Regions from separate parts of the Rhizobium sp. 007 genome, predicted to be linked through region 2. Evidence: predicted binding sites of a transcription regulator. Region 2 holds the regulator's gene; the other holds the start of a gene.
What was found. The regulator LexA, encoded in region 2, represses DNA repair genes until DNA is damaged. The targets are predictions, from matches to a motif close to TGTTCNNNNTGTGTTCNG.
Positions count from the first base shown of each region.

Region 1 (7,726 bases), 220 kb from region 2:
CAATTTACGGCTGAATTTCGTTAGACTTTAATAACCATTTCTGTTGAATTTTTACATCCAGAAGATGCATGATGCGTCGATTCGTTTCGCCTCCTCGACGCTATCAGTTTCATTTTCAGGATCATTGATGTCCTCCATCAATACGAATTATGCCGCCATCGCTGCCCTCCAGTCGCTGCGCTCCGTTAACTCCGACTTGCAGGCCGCCAACACAAGGATTTCTTCCGGACTGAGAATTCAAACTGCTGCTGACAACGCGGCGTATTGGTCAATTGCAACAACCATGCGGTCCGACAAGTCGGCTGTCTCTGTGGTCAGGGATGTGCTCGATGTTGGTATGAGCGTAGTTGACGTGGCGTATGAGGCAATGTCGCAAACGACATGGGTATTGTCCGACATCCGGGCCAAGCTCGTGACTGCGACGGAGGCCGGAGTCGATAAGTCGAAAATCCAGGACGAGATTTCGCAACTCGCCGCGTCAACTCAAAGTATCGCGGCCTCGGCCTCGTTCAATGGGGTGAACTTTCTCGACACAGATATACACGATCTCTACGAGGCGATGCCGGCGGATCGATCTGCCAAGTTGCCATCGTCATTCATTAGAAACGCCGGCGGGTCTGTCATGGTCGGTATGACGTTGTTCGACCAAATCAACACCTCCCTTTTTAACAAGGAAGGCGACGGCATGTTACAGGGCGACCCGCGCAGTCCAAAGACGATCGGCGGCATTCGCCCCTACGGCGACCCTTACACGCCGGACATCATCAATGACTACTTGTCTTACTATACGCTGCCAGGCCTGCCGGCGATCAGTCACGAGAACCTTCCGTTTACCGTTATCTCGGGAACCGAGGCGCCGACTCCCATATCCTTCGGCGCAGGTGACAAGATTAGCTTCGACCTCACCATCGATGGAGACAACCTGGCCCAAGGTCTCGCGGCACCGCTTCACCCAGGGATTACCGCGACCGATATCACGATCGACTCTGCGATGGTGAGTTCGCTGGGCGGAGCGATCCACAACGCGACCGAGATGGCTCAAATGCTCAATGCCGCGTTTGCAGCGAAGGGCATTGGGTCATTGGTCTATGCGTCACCAGTGTGGCACGACCCATTGAACGCACCGCCTTATCCTGATCCCGTGCGATACACGATTTCGACCACTGAACAGTCACTCCTGAACGGCTCGCAGGTGCAGATCAGCAACTTCAGTTCGACCGTTGCCGCCGGGAGCCTGACCAATCTGAACACCTACGGATCGCTCGGTTCATCATTCACTCTGAATTTCACGCCATTCAAAATATACCGGGACGTCTCCATCGATTTCACGTTCGGGATCAACAGCGAGGCGACCGAAACCCATACGATCGATCGGAATACGGTGAACACCATCCTCGGGACGACGGATGGTTGGATAAACACGGCCGATGACATGGCCACTATTCTGAACGCGCTGATCACCCGGCCGAACACGATTATCGAAGCCAATGGCTCTTCGATTCTTGTAAGGTCCGATCCCTTGGATGATCGGTTGAATGGTGGCAGGACGCAGATTGGATTCACCAATATGACGGTGAATGTCGAACCGATCCCCATGAATGGTGTGATGGACATCGATATCGAAAAGTATCCGGACTCGGTAAATTCCTTCCTCTACAGCGTCGACGCCATGCTGGCGAGGGTAACCAATGGGACGGCGGCACTTGGCGTACTGAAGAACAGACTGGAGAAGCAGTCCGCTTTCGCGGAGACTTTGCTTGACAATCTGTCCTCCGGCATCGGTCGCCTCGTCGATGCCAACATGGAGGAGGAATCGTCCAGGCTGACTGCACTTCAGACGCAGCAGCAACTAGCAATTCAATCGCTTTCGATAGCCAATGGAACGCCGCAAGCCCTATTGAGCCTGTTTGCGTAACGATTCGTCACCTGCGCGCAGTCGGGCGTCCACGAGCGTCGCGATAAGGCTCTTGATGCCCCTCTGATACGTCAGGCTTCCTTGGGGGCCGGATCACATGCTGACCCTCTTCGACTCCTTGATGAAGGGCTATCCGATCAGCTCGTTTCTTTTCTGGAACGTTGCTCCGGAGAATGAGCTGCACTGGCAAATCTATAAGTTCTCGGAAAATTTCCGGTACGGAGAGGTCCACAATGAGAACGCAGACGTGTCCGGAGGGAAGCTAACGCTTATACTAGACGGGCAGCAGCGCCTTACATCTCTCCTGATCGGTCTACGCGGTTCATTCACAGTCAAAGCGAAACTAAGTGCTGGGATAGTCCAGACGCCTGGCAGAAGAAGAAGCTCTATCTCGACCTTCTTGTCGATCCGGCTCAGATTCCCAAGAACGAGGAGAGCGAGGACGACATAGAGCACGCATACGGTTTCGAGCTCTTCGAAAGTCCACCTCAATCCGGGCCGGCTAACTTGTGGATCAAGGTTGGCGAAACCCTGAACTACGGCGAGCGGAAAGCCTTCGCCGAGTTCGTGACGCGCTAGAATGCCGGAAACCAAAAACTGGACTGTCAAAGAGACGGTAAAACGGAATCTGGAACGCCTCTACCAGATGATCTGGGTCGAGAAGATCGTCAGTTATTACACCGAGGCAAACCAAGACTACGACAGAGTACTCGGGATTTTTATCAGGGCGAACGACGCCGGCCAAGCTCAGCAAGTCCGATCTGATGCTGTCCATGCTTTCGTCGAAATGGACGGACATCTCAGCTCGCGAGGAAATCTATAATTTCGTCGAGACGCTCAACGCCGCCACGATCTGAATGGATGGCAGCGGAAGTTCCTCACCGACATCCTGGCTCGCATTGATCGCAGCGGCGACAGGTTCGCTCTCACCGACAAGCAGTGGAGAAAGGTCTTTGTGCAGCCGAATTAGATGCCCGCCGACGCCGCGACCATGGTGCGGCTGAGTTGGTCTTCTCAGGTCCATGAGTTCTTAAATCGATTTTAAAATCTTGAATTCAAATTCTAATCGATTTTAATTATTCTGTTTAAAAATTCTTGTTGCGGTGCGAAAGAATTCCAACCTTAAATGGCTGGCGAAGTCTGCTGTTTGGAGGAACTTGGATGACCTTTACATTCCCGCTTACCGAGAATCGCAATGTCGAGGAACTGCTGAAACACCTGGCACAGCACAAACTCAGCTGTCCAGGGAACTGTGTCGTATCGGTGAAAACCCACGTCGCTCATGTATCGTCCATGCTTACGTTCGCGCTGGGTACTGCCCGTACCGCCTGGTAACGACGAAGGAGGCGGGCCAACGGCACTATGCTGAGATTTGTCACAGCTTCAGTGCCAGTTGCTCGAAACCCATGTCGGCCTGGTGCTCCAGCGAGGAGAGCGTCACACCGAGGAGGCGTATCCCTTTCCGGGTCGGAAAGACGGATTCCAGCAGGACGCAAACTGTCTCCTCGATTTCCTCTGCGGATCGGAACGTTCGACCAAGCGTCCTGGCGCGGGTGATCTGCGTGAAGTCGGCGTACTTGACCTTGAGTGTGACGGTCTTGCCCGTGATGCTGTTTGCCTCACAGTGACGCCAGACCTTAGCGACTAACGGCTTCAAACCGTCCACTGCTGGGTCGTAGGCGTGGATGTCCGCAGCGAAGGTGTCTTCCGCGCCGACGGATTTTCGCACCCGGTCTGGCTTGACCTGTCTTTCGTCGGTGCCGCGGGCGATGCCATAGAAGTACGGGCCGGACTTGCCGAAATGCCTGACCAGGAACTCGATGTCCTTCTCCCGCAGATCAGCTCCTGTTTCGATGCCAAGGCGGTGCATCTTCTCGGCGGTCGCCGGCCCGACGCCGTGGAATTTCTTGACGGGGAGACCCGCGACAAAGGCCGCTCCGTTTTTCGGCGTGATGACCGCCTGGCCGTTCGGCTTGTTCAGGTCGCTCGCCAGCTTGGCCAGGAACTTGTTGTACGAGATACCGGCAGAAGCGTTCAGCCCGGTTGCCGCCTTGATCTTCGCCCGGATTTCGAGGGCGATCTCGGACGCGATCTCCATTCCCTTCAAGTTCTCGGTCACGTCGAGGTAGGCTTCATCGAGAGACAGCGGCTCGACCAAAGGCGTGTATTCGGCGAAGATTTCCCTGATCTGGGCAGATACGGCCTTGTAGACGTCGAAGCGCGGCCTCACGAAGATCAGGTCGGGACATTTGCGCTTGGCCGTCACCGAAGGCATTGCTGAGTGGACGCCGAACTTGCGGGCCTCATAGCTTGCAGCCGCCACCACACCGCGTGCTTCCGAACCACCGACAGCGACGGGTCGACCGCAAAGCTCCGGGTTGTCGCGCTGCTCACAGAAGCGTAGAAGGCATCCATGTCGATATGGATGATCTTGCGCGGACGCTCAGTAGAACGGCTCTCGAGATGGTCACTCATGGGACATCCGCATCCGCGTCCGCGTCGAGGCAGGGAAAGCAAGCCTGGCAGCGATCGATGCCATCGGTGCTGTTCATACGAGAGCAACCGACGGTGAGCCGACGTCGAAGCTGCCGGAAAGACAGGTTGGCCCCATACTGCTTGACCAGAACCTTCCGATCAAGATCGCTTCTCCGATCACAGGCATCGCATTCGATGGTGATTACGGCGTCCCGATAGTCTCGCAATGTTGCGTCAACGCAGGAATTTTTTCTCATCCGTAAGATATCATACGCCCTGTGGATCGCCTGCGGCTACTGCATTGAATTCCCTTATGGATCGCTGGCTCGGTGCCGCTGCGGATGAGGTGTTTACACAAATCCACCCGACACGCGCCCGTTGACTCGAATTCCGGAAAGGAACAAATGTAGAACATACTCGCTTTTGGACGAGATGGAACCCTGATTTTGGCGAAGGCTACCGATGGCGCAAGTGCGCGCAAACCCTGTCATCACCGAACTTCGAGAACGCATATCGCATCTCGAAAGCAATCCGGCGCGGCGAAGGCAGACCTTACCGTTCGGCGTCCGCGAGATTGATGACCACCTGCCTGGTGGTGGGCTGTCCTTTGGGGCGATCCACGAGTTCGCCGGTGGCGGGGCAGGGACTGACGCGCTGCTCGCAGCCGGGATCGCCGCGCGAACGAAGGGCAAGGTGATCTGGTGCCTTACAAGGCCTGACCTCTTTTTCCCGGCCCTGGCGCAAGCCGGTCTTCATCCGAACCGGGTCGTCTTCGTTGAGGCCGAGAAGGAGGAGGATGTCCTCGCGTCCGTGGAGGAAGCTCTGTCGTTCCGCGGGCTCGGAGCGGTTGTCGCCGAACTCGTCCGCCTGCCGATGACGGCCTCGCGACGGTTGCAGCTCGCGGCCGAAAAGTCCGGATCGATGGGACTCGTCGTTCGACGATGGCGGCGGCAGACCGAGGCGAGCGACTTCGGCCAGCCGACGGCGTCGACGACACGCTGGAGAGTGAGTGTGATGCCGTCAGAAGAGCTCCCGGTTCCCGGCGTTGGTCGAGCACGGTGGTTCCTCGAGCTGATGAGAGTGAAGGCGGGCGAGCGCGCAGAGTTTACAGTTGGAGCGTGTGATGCCGCGGGTCGTATCGATCTTTCTACCGGATTTGCCAACGGACAGGATCAGGCGGGCCGATCCGTCCATTCCCGTTGACCAAGCGATCGCGGTCATCGCGCGCAGCGGTTCCAAGCGCTGGGTCTCTGCTGCCGACGCCGCTGCGAGGAAGGTCGGCGTCCATGTCGGTATGCCGGCGGCACATTGGGTTTCCATACCGTCGGCGAACTTTCCGCGACAGGCTCGGGATGCGTCTGGTCAAGGGATTGGCCGTTGCCGACGCCGCGCGGATCGTCGCTGCGAGGATGAACTCGTCGTTCGAATCCGTCGATGACGTCTGGCGACGGTCAAACGTTCCAACCGAAGCGCTCGTACAGCTTACCCAAGCCGATGCTTTCCTACCCTCTCTTGGGCTCCAGCGCCGGGATGCCATATGGGCGATGAATGCGCGTGACGGCCGTTGGCTGATGACGGCGGGGCTCGTCCTCGTCCGTCAAAAGCCTGGGTCCGCCAAAGGCGTCATGTTCATGACGATTGAAGACGAGACCGGTCCGGCGAACGTCGTGTTCTGGCCGAGTCTGTTCGAGCGGCGTCGACGCGTCGTTTCTCGGAGCGTCGATGATGGCAATCAACGGCCGCATTCAACGGGAAGGGGAGGTCGTGCATCTTGTCGCTCAGCAGTTGTTCGACCTCTCAGGCGATCTTTCCGGTCTTGCCGAGCGCGACATGGAATTCCGGTTGACGACCGGGCGCGGTGACGAATTTGCGCACGGCTCGCCGGGAGCTGCGGATTCCCGAGACCGGGCTGCGGCGAGGCCTCGTGACATATTCGTTCCATTATGCCGAACTCGGCATAAGGGTATTTATCCCGAGCCCGATACTATGCCGAGCCCCATTCCCTAAAGCCCGAGATTTCCGGTAATCCAACATTGAAAGCTCGGCATAATTCGAACGTGTTGGTTGGAAGGCCGGGTTCGGCCCAGAGCGGCCATTCCTGTCAAAGGAGTCATCGTCGAAATGCGCTTGACTTTGTTATACGCATCTTGTATGCAACATGCTTATGACAACCAATTCAGCCAGCGGCGCTGCCGCGCTCCAGCGAGGTGATGCAGCGCAGGATGTCGTTTATGCCTGGCTGAAGCAGCATGTGCTGACACTGCCGCGCCATGAGACGACGTTCCTTACAGAGGCGCAGGTCTGTCGGGAAACAGGCGTCTCGCGAACCCCGGTCAGGGAGGCGTTTCTGCGACTGGAGGCCGATGGCTTATTGCGGATTTTGCCCAAGAAGGGGGCATATATCGCGCCGATCACCGAGATTGAGGTTGACGCGATCATGCAGGCACGCGGCCTAGTCGAGGAATGGTGCGCACAGCAGGCAAGCCGCTTCGGGGTGGACTTGGCCGCTGAGTTGGACCGCCTGATCGCTCAGCAGGAGAAGGTCCGAAACGATCGCGTCGCGTTCATCGAAAGCGACCGAGAATTTCACCGGGCGATCGTGAGGGCTGCGGGCAATCCTGTTCTGGCGACCTTCTATGAGAGCCTTCGCGATAGACAGGTTCGAATGGGGGTCCATGCGATCTCTGTCGGCAGCCGCGTTGACGAGGTGCTGTCGGAGCATCGGGCAATAGCGCAGGCTATTCGGACCTCTCAAGCGGACGAGGCCGCCGCGGCGGTCGGGGTGCATTTGGCTCGGACTTTGGCAGCATTGCGGGCACCTACACTCGGCGACTGGTCGCCCGGCTCGCGCGCGGTGGTATAGGCTCGCAGCTTGCGGCCAGGTTAGCAAAGAACGCAGAAATTACAGGATTGGCAATCAGATAGATCAAATCGACATCGGGGGAAGCCATGGAACCGGTCATGGACGTGCGTTCATTCAGGCAGGCTTTAGGGCAGTTCCCGACTGGGGTATGCGTGGTCACCAGCACGATCGGCGCGGAAAAACTCGGCGTCACGATCAGTTCGTTCAACTCGCTGTCGCTCAACCCGCCGCTGATCCTTTTCTCCATTGATCGCCGGGCCGCCAGCCTTTCCCAGTGGGCGGAGGCGGAGGGCTACGCGATCAACGTGTTGTCTGAGAACCAGGCGGATTTGTCGAGCCGATTTTCCAAGCCGCTTTCCAACAAATGGGAAGGGATCGCCTGCGAGACGATAGTCGGGCATGGTATCGTCCTTCCAGGAGCTGCAGCAGTGTTCCACTGCGCGCCTTGGGCTGCCCATGACGGTGGCGACCAT
Region 1 is NZ_CP064187.1:1,277,342-1,285,067, forward strand. It holds gene ISN39_RS06380 (flagellin) at 128-1,915, shown strand; partial or broken gene dinB (DNA polymerase IV) at 3,291-4,390, opposite strand; gene ISN39_RS06395 (ImuA family protein) at 4,853-5,593, shown strand; partial or broken gene ISN39_RS37840 (DNA polymerase Y family protein) at 5,514-5,696, shown strand; partial or broken gene ISN39_RS06405 (OB-fold nucleic acid binding domain-containing protein) at 5,734-6,416, shown strand; gene ISN39_RS06410 (GntR family transcriptional regulator) at 6,555-7,253, shown strand; gene ISN39_RS06415 (flavin reductase family protein) at 7,340-7,726, shown strand, end outside.
Region 1: a site for LexA is predicted at 4,787-4,804, ahead of ISN39_RS06395 (ImuA family protein). Genes of this name have one in related genera too.

Region 2 (7,726 bases):
CCTTGTGACCGAGTTCGGCGAGAACCTCGTGCGTCGTCTTCTGCATGATCTTGGCGCGCGGATCGTAGTTCTTGTAGACACGGTGACCGAAGCCCATGAGGCGGAACGGGTCATTCTTGTCCTTGGCGCGGGCGATATATTCCGGAATGCGCTCGACCGAGCCGATTTCCGAAAGCATGTTGAGCGCCGCCTCGTTGGCACCGCCATGAGCCGGGCCCCAAAGGCAGGCAATGCCGGCCGCGATGCATGCGAACGGGTTGGCGCCCGAAGAGCCGGCGAGGCGAACCGTCGAGGTCGAGGCGTTCTGCTCGTGATCGGCGTGCAGGATGAAGATACGGTCCATGGCGCGCGAGAGGACCGGGTTCACGACATATTCTTCGCACGGTACCGCGAAGCACATGCGCAGGAAGTTCGAGGCGTAGTCGAGATCGTTCTTCGGATAAACGAACGGCTGGCCGATATAGTACTTGTAGGCCATGGCCGCGATAGTCGGCATCTTGGCTATCATGCGCAGGCTTGCGACCATGCGCTGATGCGGATCGGTGATGTCTGTCGAGTCGTGGTAGAAGGCAGACAGAGCGCCGACACAGCCGCACATGACGGCCATCGGATGGGCGTCGCGGCGGAAGCCGGTGAAGAAGCGAGACATCTGCTCGTGCACCATGGTGTGATGCGTGACGCGGTAGTCGAAATCCTTCTTCTGGGCAGCCGTCGGCAATTCGCCGTAAAGCAGCAGATAGCAGACTTCCAGGAAGTCGCCATGTTCGGCAAGCTGTTCGATCGGGTAGCCGCGATGCAGCAGAATGCCTTCATCGCCGTCGATATAGGTGATCTTCGATTCACAGGAAGCGGTCGAGGTGAAACCAGGATCGTACGTGAAGGAACCGGTGTTTTTATAGAGTGCACCAATATCGATGACATCCGGACCGATCGTTCCGCTTTTCACGGAAAGATTGGCGGTTTTGTCGCCGATTTTGATTGTTGCGCTTTGATCCGTCATGCTGATCCTCCAAACTGGCGGCGGCGCCATAAAAGCGCCATAGGGTTAAGCGTCCTCTCCGATAGCTATATGATCACGGCGCCAATGCCAAGTTACCGTGGCGCCATTTTGTGCATCGCAGTATCAACTTTTAGACACTCCTGCGATGCCGGAGGCGCATAGCGGAAGCCAATGATTTAATTCGGCTTTTGCAATCCAATTTTTTGGACTTTTTTCAATCGATTATTGTTGCTGAAACGCCCTCAGGGCTGCATTCTGGTTGTATTCATAGGGTGTCAGCGGGCTGGGTGCATGCCGGAGTTGAAAACGGCCGAGCTGCGCATTTCCGCTTCAGCAGATGTCGCGGACAAGCAGTGTGCGCGCTTCCCGGCTTGCGCTTTTGGAATGCGGGAAGAAGCCTTTGGCAAAAGCAGAGCTCTCGCCCGTCAATAGCCACCGTTCAGTCCCGTAGCCACCGATCAGTCATTGTGGCTGCATACCCAAGGCTTTCGGCCTGCAAATGGCAAGCTAAGGAGCCGCTCAGGGCACACGCCTGCGCTTTGCGACGGTTTTTTCGGGCTTGGGGCGGCGATCTGGTTTGCGTCCGGCACGAACGTTGCGCTCAGCGCTTTGGCTTTGACCGATCGCAGCCGTGAGGGCGCTGCGACCCGCGAAAGACGGAGGGAAAGCGAAATTTTCACCGGAGCAGCAGGAAGAGGCAAGAAATGCGATGCGGAACGGTGCCACGCCCGGCTTGCGATGCCGCGGACATCGTCGTCACGCTGGCAAGGCTGCGGTTCGGCGCCTGCCGATGCGGCGCAGTGCATTTCGCGAATGAAACCTTGCGGAAAACCGGCGCCGTACCGTGCTTTGGACAACCGCCTTCGAGAAACTCGATCGCCCCTAGAGCCGCCACGCCTATGAGTGGCGCGCCGTCGCCTTTGCCGGCGACGCGCTGCCGGTCAATGGTAGCGGCGGATAAGGCCGACGAGCTTACCCTGAACCTTTACGCGATCCGGTCCAAAGATGCGCGTCTCGTAGGCGGGGTTCGCCGCTTCCAGCGCGATGGACGCACCCTTGCGTCGGAACCGCTTCAGCGTCGCTTCCTCGTCATCGACCAGTGCCACGACAATGTCGCCGGGATTGGCGGTGTTGGTGTTGCGGATGATGACCGTGTCGCCATCGAAGATGCCAGCATCGATCATCGAATCGCCCTTGACCTCAAGCGCGTAGTGTTCGCCGGAGCCGAGCATATCGGCCGGAACGTTGATGTCGTGCGTGTTGTTCTGGATCGCCGAGATCGGCACGCCTGCCGCAATACGGCCCATGACGGGAACCGAAATGGAGCTGGTATTGTCTTCGTTCGCCGGCTTCGGCGCGGCGGCAGCAGGCTGCGGCTTGCCGAGGCTGCCCTCGATGACGCTCGGCGAAAAGCCGCGGCGGGGCTGGATGCTCGGGCTGTAGGCTTCCGGCAGCTTGATCACTTCAAGCGCGCGGGCGCGATTCGGTAGGCGACGAATGAAACCGCGCTCTTCCAAAGCGGTAATCAGCCGGTGGATGCCGGATTTGGACGCGAGATCCAGCGCATCCTTCATTTCGTCGAACGATGGCGGAACGCCGGATTCCTTCATACGCTCATGAATGAAGAGGAGAAGCTCCTGTTGTTTGCGTGTCAGCATCGAAGTTTAACCCCAAATTCGTGAAACAAAGCCAGAACGGACACTATATGTTCCATATGTGTTCCGCAAGTACCTAAATTTTCGTAAAACTTCGTCTCAACTGCGTTCATTTTTGGAAACTTTTGTTTGCCGGATCAGCGCTTTCAGCTTGCATTGACCACATAGCGGCACACATCTTCAGCACATTAAATGGAGACCTGACGCCATGCTGCATCCGTTGGATCATCTTGTTCTACCGGTCACCAACATCGATCTCGCGCGGGAGCGGCTGGGACGATTGGGGTTCACGGTTGCCGCCGAGGGCCGTCATCCTTTCGGCACGGTGAATGCTTGCGTTTTTTTCGCCGACAAGACCTATCTCGAGCCGCTTGGTGTCGCGAGCGCGAAAGAATGTGAAGAATCAGTGCGGCACGGAAACGTCTTTGTGGCGCGCGACCAGGCCTTTCGTTTCCGGTGCGGCAATGACGGATTCTCTGCGGCCGCATTCAGCACGGAGGACGCGGACGCCGACCATGCTCATTTCGTTCGTGCGAGAAAGAGCGGCGGCGCCATGTTGGAGTTTTCGCGCCTGATCAAGATGCCGGACGGGTCGCAATCGACAGGCACTTTCAAGCTTGCCTTTGCCGCCGATCTTCGGGTGCCGGATTTCTTCCTCTTTGACTGCCAGCGCATCAACGCCTTTCCGGCCGATCGGAGCGCGCTGGAAAAGCATGCGAACGGTGCAACCGGTATCTCGGAGATGGTGCTAAGCGCGCCCGAGCCTGAAGCCTTCGGCTCGTTCCTTCAGTTGGCCGTGTCTACGACGGAAATCGAGCGGACACCGTTTGGCGTGGCGATCGCGGCAGCGAATGCCAGGATCAGTCTTCTGTCGCCGGAAGGGATGGAGGCTTATTTCGATTCGGTGCCGTTATCCGTGGATAAGGGGCTAAGAGGCAGCGCTGTCGTTTTCCGCACCACCGATCTTGCCGTGACAGAAGCGCTTTTGGCTGATAACGGGATGCCCTATACACGCAAGAACAACAGAGTCCTGGTGAAGCCTGCGCCCGGCCAAGGTGCGATCTTCGCCTTCGAGGAGATCCGATGAGCAATACGAATTCCGAAGTCGCAGTCGGCGAAGGTGCCGGCCGCGTCGTATTTTCAAACAGTGGCAGGCTGTCGCTGATCGCCGGCGCATGCGAAATGGAGAGCCGCGACCATGCCTTCATGGTTGCGGGCACGCTCAAGGAGCTTTGCGGCAAGCTCGGCATCGGGCTCGTTTACAAGACCTCCTTCGACAAGGCGAACCGCTCTTCGCTGTCGAGCAAACGCGGTATCGGTCTAGAGAAGGGCTTGGAAGTCTTCGCCGACCTCAAGAAGGAACTCGGCATTCCGGTTCTGACAGATATCCATTCGGAAGAGCAATGCGCGCTGGTCGCCGAGGTCGTGGACGTTCTGCAGATCCCGGCCTTCCTCTCCCGTCAGACGGACCTGCTTGTCGCAGCCGCGAAGACCGGCCGTGTCATCAACGTCAAGAAGGGCCAGTTTCTCGCTCCCTGGGACATGAAGAATGTTCTCGCCAAGCTAAATCAGAGCGGCAATTCGAATGTTCTGCTTTGTGAGCGTGGCGCGTCCTTCGGTTACAATACGCTGGTCTCGGACATGCGCTCGTTGCCGATCATGGCGGCCATGGGGGCTCCGGTCATTTTCGATGCGACCCATTCCGTACAACAGCCCGGCGGCCAGGGCACGACGTCGGGCGGGGAGCGCCAGTTCGTCGAGACGCTGGCGCGGGCGGCAGTTGCGGTCGGAGTTGCAGGTGTCTTCATCGAGACCCACCAGGATCCGGACAATGCCCCCTGCGACGGCCCAAACATGGTGTATTTGAACGACATGCCGCGGCTTCTGGAAAAGCTGCTGGCCCTCGACGCCGTCGCCAAGGCGGCCTGATACTGGCGGAAGGTGCCCGCCGTCAACCGGCGAGCGCCATCCTTTGGCTTGAGTACGACCGCGTTGCGGCGGACGCCGTTACGTCGTCGAGAAGGAAACGGGCCAGCAGGTGATTGAGGTGTATCGCCTCGTCACCGAGCTCGCGGCAGGCGGCACTTGTCTGTTCAACCATCGCCGCGTTCTGCTGCGTGACGCTGTCCATAGTGTTGACGGCGGCGTTGACTTCCAGGAGAGCGGTCGTTTGTTCGGTGGAGGAACGCACGATCGACTCGATCAGCGCGGTGACCTTCAGAACCTGCTGATCGATATTGCTGAGCGCTTCACCGGTGCGGTTGACCAAGGCAACGCCGGCCGAAACCTGGCTGGAAGACGTCTCGATCAGCTGCTTGATTTCCTTTGCCAGATTGGCGGAGCGGCCGGCAAGGTCGCGCACTTCCTGTGCAACGACCGCAAAACCCTTTCCGGCCTCGCCCGCGCGGGCGGCTTCCACGCCGGCATTGAGCGCGAGCAGGTTGGTCTGGAAGGCGATTTCGTCGATGACGTTGATGATATCGCCGATCTGCGCAGATGATGTCTCGATCTTCTCCATCGCAGCGACCGCCTCGTGCACGACGGTTGCCGAATAGCTGGCGCTTTCCTTCGTCGCCCTCATCATCACGTTGGCTTCATTGGCCCGTTCCGACGAGTTCTTGACGGTGACCGTGATCTGGTCGAGCGCCGAGGCCGCCTGCTCCAGCGAGGCGGCTTGATGCTCTGTTCGCCGGGCCAGATCGTTTGTGCTCGATGCGATTTCGCCGGAGCCGGTCCTTACTACATTCGTCACGGTCGAAATTTCCCTCATTGCCTCAGAAAGCGTGCGGACGCTCGAATTGAACTGCTCGCGCAGCTTCTCGTAGGCTGCGTCGAAAGGCTCGCTAAGCTGGACCGTGAGATCGCCGCCGGAGAGCCGTTCCAGGCCGCGGCTCAGGCTGGCGATGACGCCCTCGCGGACGGCTTCCTCGTCTGCCTTGGCAGCGGCAAGCGCCGCATCGCGCTGTGCTTGGGCCTGACATTCGGCATCCTGGCGCGCACGGATATTGTTCCGCTCTTCGGCGGATTCGCGGAAGACGGTGACGGCGCGCGCCATCTCCCCGATCTCGTCGGCCCGGCGGCTGAAGGGCACATCCTTCGAATAGTCGCCGCCAGCAAGGATGGCCATATAGTCGCGCATCCCCGAGAGCGGCACGATGGCGCGGCGGCGGAAGACGTAAAGGCCGCCAAGAAGCAGGCAAAGCGAGACTGCGGCAGCCGCGAGCGTGATAGCCGAAAGGATGCGTGTCTGTTCGGCGGCGTCCTTTTCAGCGGACGCCAGGAAGGTGTTCGCCATATCGACGAGTTCGTTGACGGCGTTTTCATGGATATGGAAATTCGTCGCAAGCTTTTCGAAGGACGCCGGAATGACTGCGGAGTCATTCTTGACAATGGCCGGCGCGAGTTCCTCCTGCATCACCTTCCAGAACACGCCGCCTTTGACAAGGACATCGTTCAAGAGCTTCTGCTTAAGGTCCGAGCTGAGCGCGGTCGCCAGCCAATATTTGCGGCGGTCCTCGTAGGCGGGTTTCAGGACATGTTCGATGCGCTCGACGTTCTTCTTGGCAACGTCGGGGCGCTGCACCGCTTCGAGCGCAAGCATGTAAGACTCAACGAGGTAGAGGGGCGGCGGCAGGATATCGGCGACGAGATCCTTGCCGTAGATGATTTGCTTGTACATCTCGCCGTTCACCCGCAGCTTATTGAAGGCATAATTCTGTATGCCGATCGAAGCGATCAATCCCGCGGCGACGACCATCGCGAAGATAGCAAGGCTGCGTGCAATATTGAGTTTCATCCTGCGCCCCATGAATTGAATAGCGAACAGATGCTGTTCGTTTGAAATTATTCTGGAATTTCCGAGGGGACCTGAAATCGTGAAGGTCCGTATATCAGGCGGATTTGGACCGCACGAGGAATCGCATCATGCAATACTACTTGCCGGAGAGCGGGGCAGTATTTCCTCAATGAGTATTAATCATAATATTGATTGGTTACTGACCGATAAATTTACAACCAGATCGAAAGTGACGGGTGTCATTTCAAAACCTGAGGTTCCGAAACGCCTGAGCAAGCTCTCGGCAGGGATCGATGGGGTGCGAGCGGCTTCTTCAAAAGCCTGACATATTCGGGCTATAGGCCATGCCATGCCGTGTGTCGTCGGTGTGGCATTGTAATTTGCGTGCCTTCGATTAAACAGGCTTCGAACGATTTATCACCCACCGAGCAGGAAGAGATCATGACTGCAATTACCGACATTATCGCCCGCGAGATTCTCGACAGCCGTGGCAATCCGACCGTTGAAGTCGATGTCTATCTCGAAGACGGCAGTATGGGCCGTGCGGCTGTGCCGTCCGGCGCCTCGACCGGTGCGCACGAGGCCGTCGAAGTTCGCGACGGCGGCAAGCGCTATCTCGGCAAGGGTGTTGAAAAGGCCGTCGAGGCTGCCAACACGGAAATCTTCGACGCGATCGGCGGCATCGATGCCGAGAACCAGATCCAGATCGACAACATCATGATCGAACTGGACGGCACGGCGAACAAGTCCCGCCTCGGCGCCAATGCCATCCTCGGCGTATCGCTCGCCGTCGCCAAGGCTGCCGCCCAGGCTGCCGGCCTGCCGCTCTATCGCTACGTTGGGGGCGCGAGCGCGCATCTGCTGCCGGTTCCGATGATGAACATCATCAACGGCGGCGCGCATGCCGACAATCCGATCGACTTCCAGGAGTTCATGATCATGCCGGTCGGCGCCGATTCGATCCGCGAAGCGGTTCGCATGGGCTCGGAAGTCTTCCACGTCCTCAAGAAGGAGCTTTCGGCCCAGGGGCACAACACCAATGTCGGCGACGAGGGCGGATTCGCGCCGGGCCTGAAGAGCGCGCCCGAAGCGCTCGATTTCATCATGAAGTCGATCGAGAAAGCCGGCTACAAGCCGGGCGATGACATCTGCCTCGGTCTCGATTGCGCTTCGACGGAGTTCTTCAAGGACGGCAAGTATGTTCTCGAAGGAGAGGGCCGCACGCTTGAATCGGGCGCCATGGCTGAATACCTCGCCGATCTCGCCGGCAAGTAC
Region 2 is NZ_CP064187.1:1,499,382-1,507,107, forward strand. It holds gene gltA (citrate synthase) at 1-1,000, opposite strand, end outside; gene lexA (transcriptional repressor LexA) at 1,942-2,658, opposite strand; gene ISN39_RS07610 (VOC family protein) at 2,864-3,742, shown strand; gene kdsA (3-deoxy-8-phosphooctulonate synthase) at 3,739-4,584, shown strand; gene ISN39_RS07620 (HAMP domain-containing methyl-accepting chemotaxis protein) at 4,607-6,451, opposite strand; gene ISN39_RS07625 (hypothetical protein) at 6,531-6,776, shown strand; gene eno (phosphopyruvate hydratase) at 6,893-7,726, shown strand, end outside.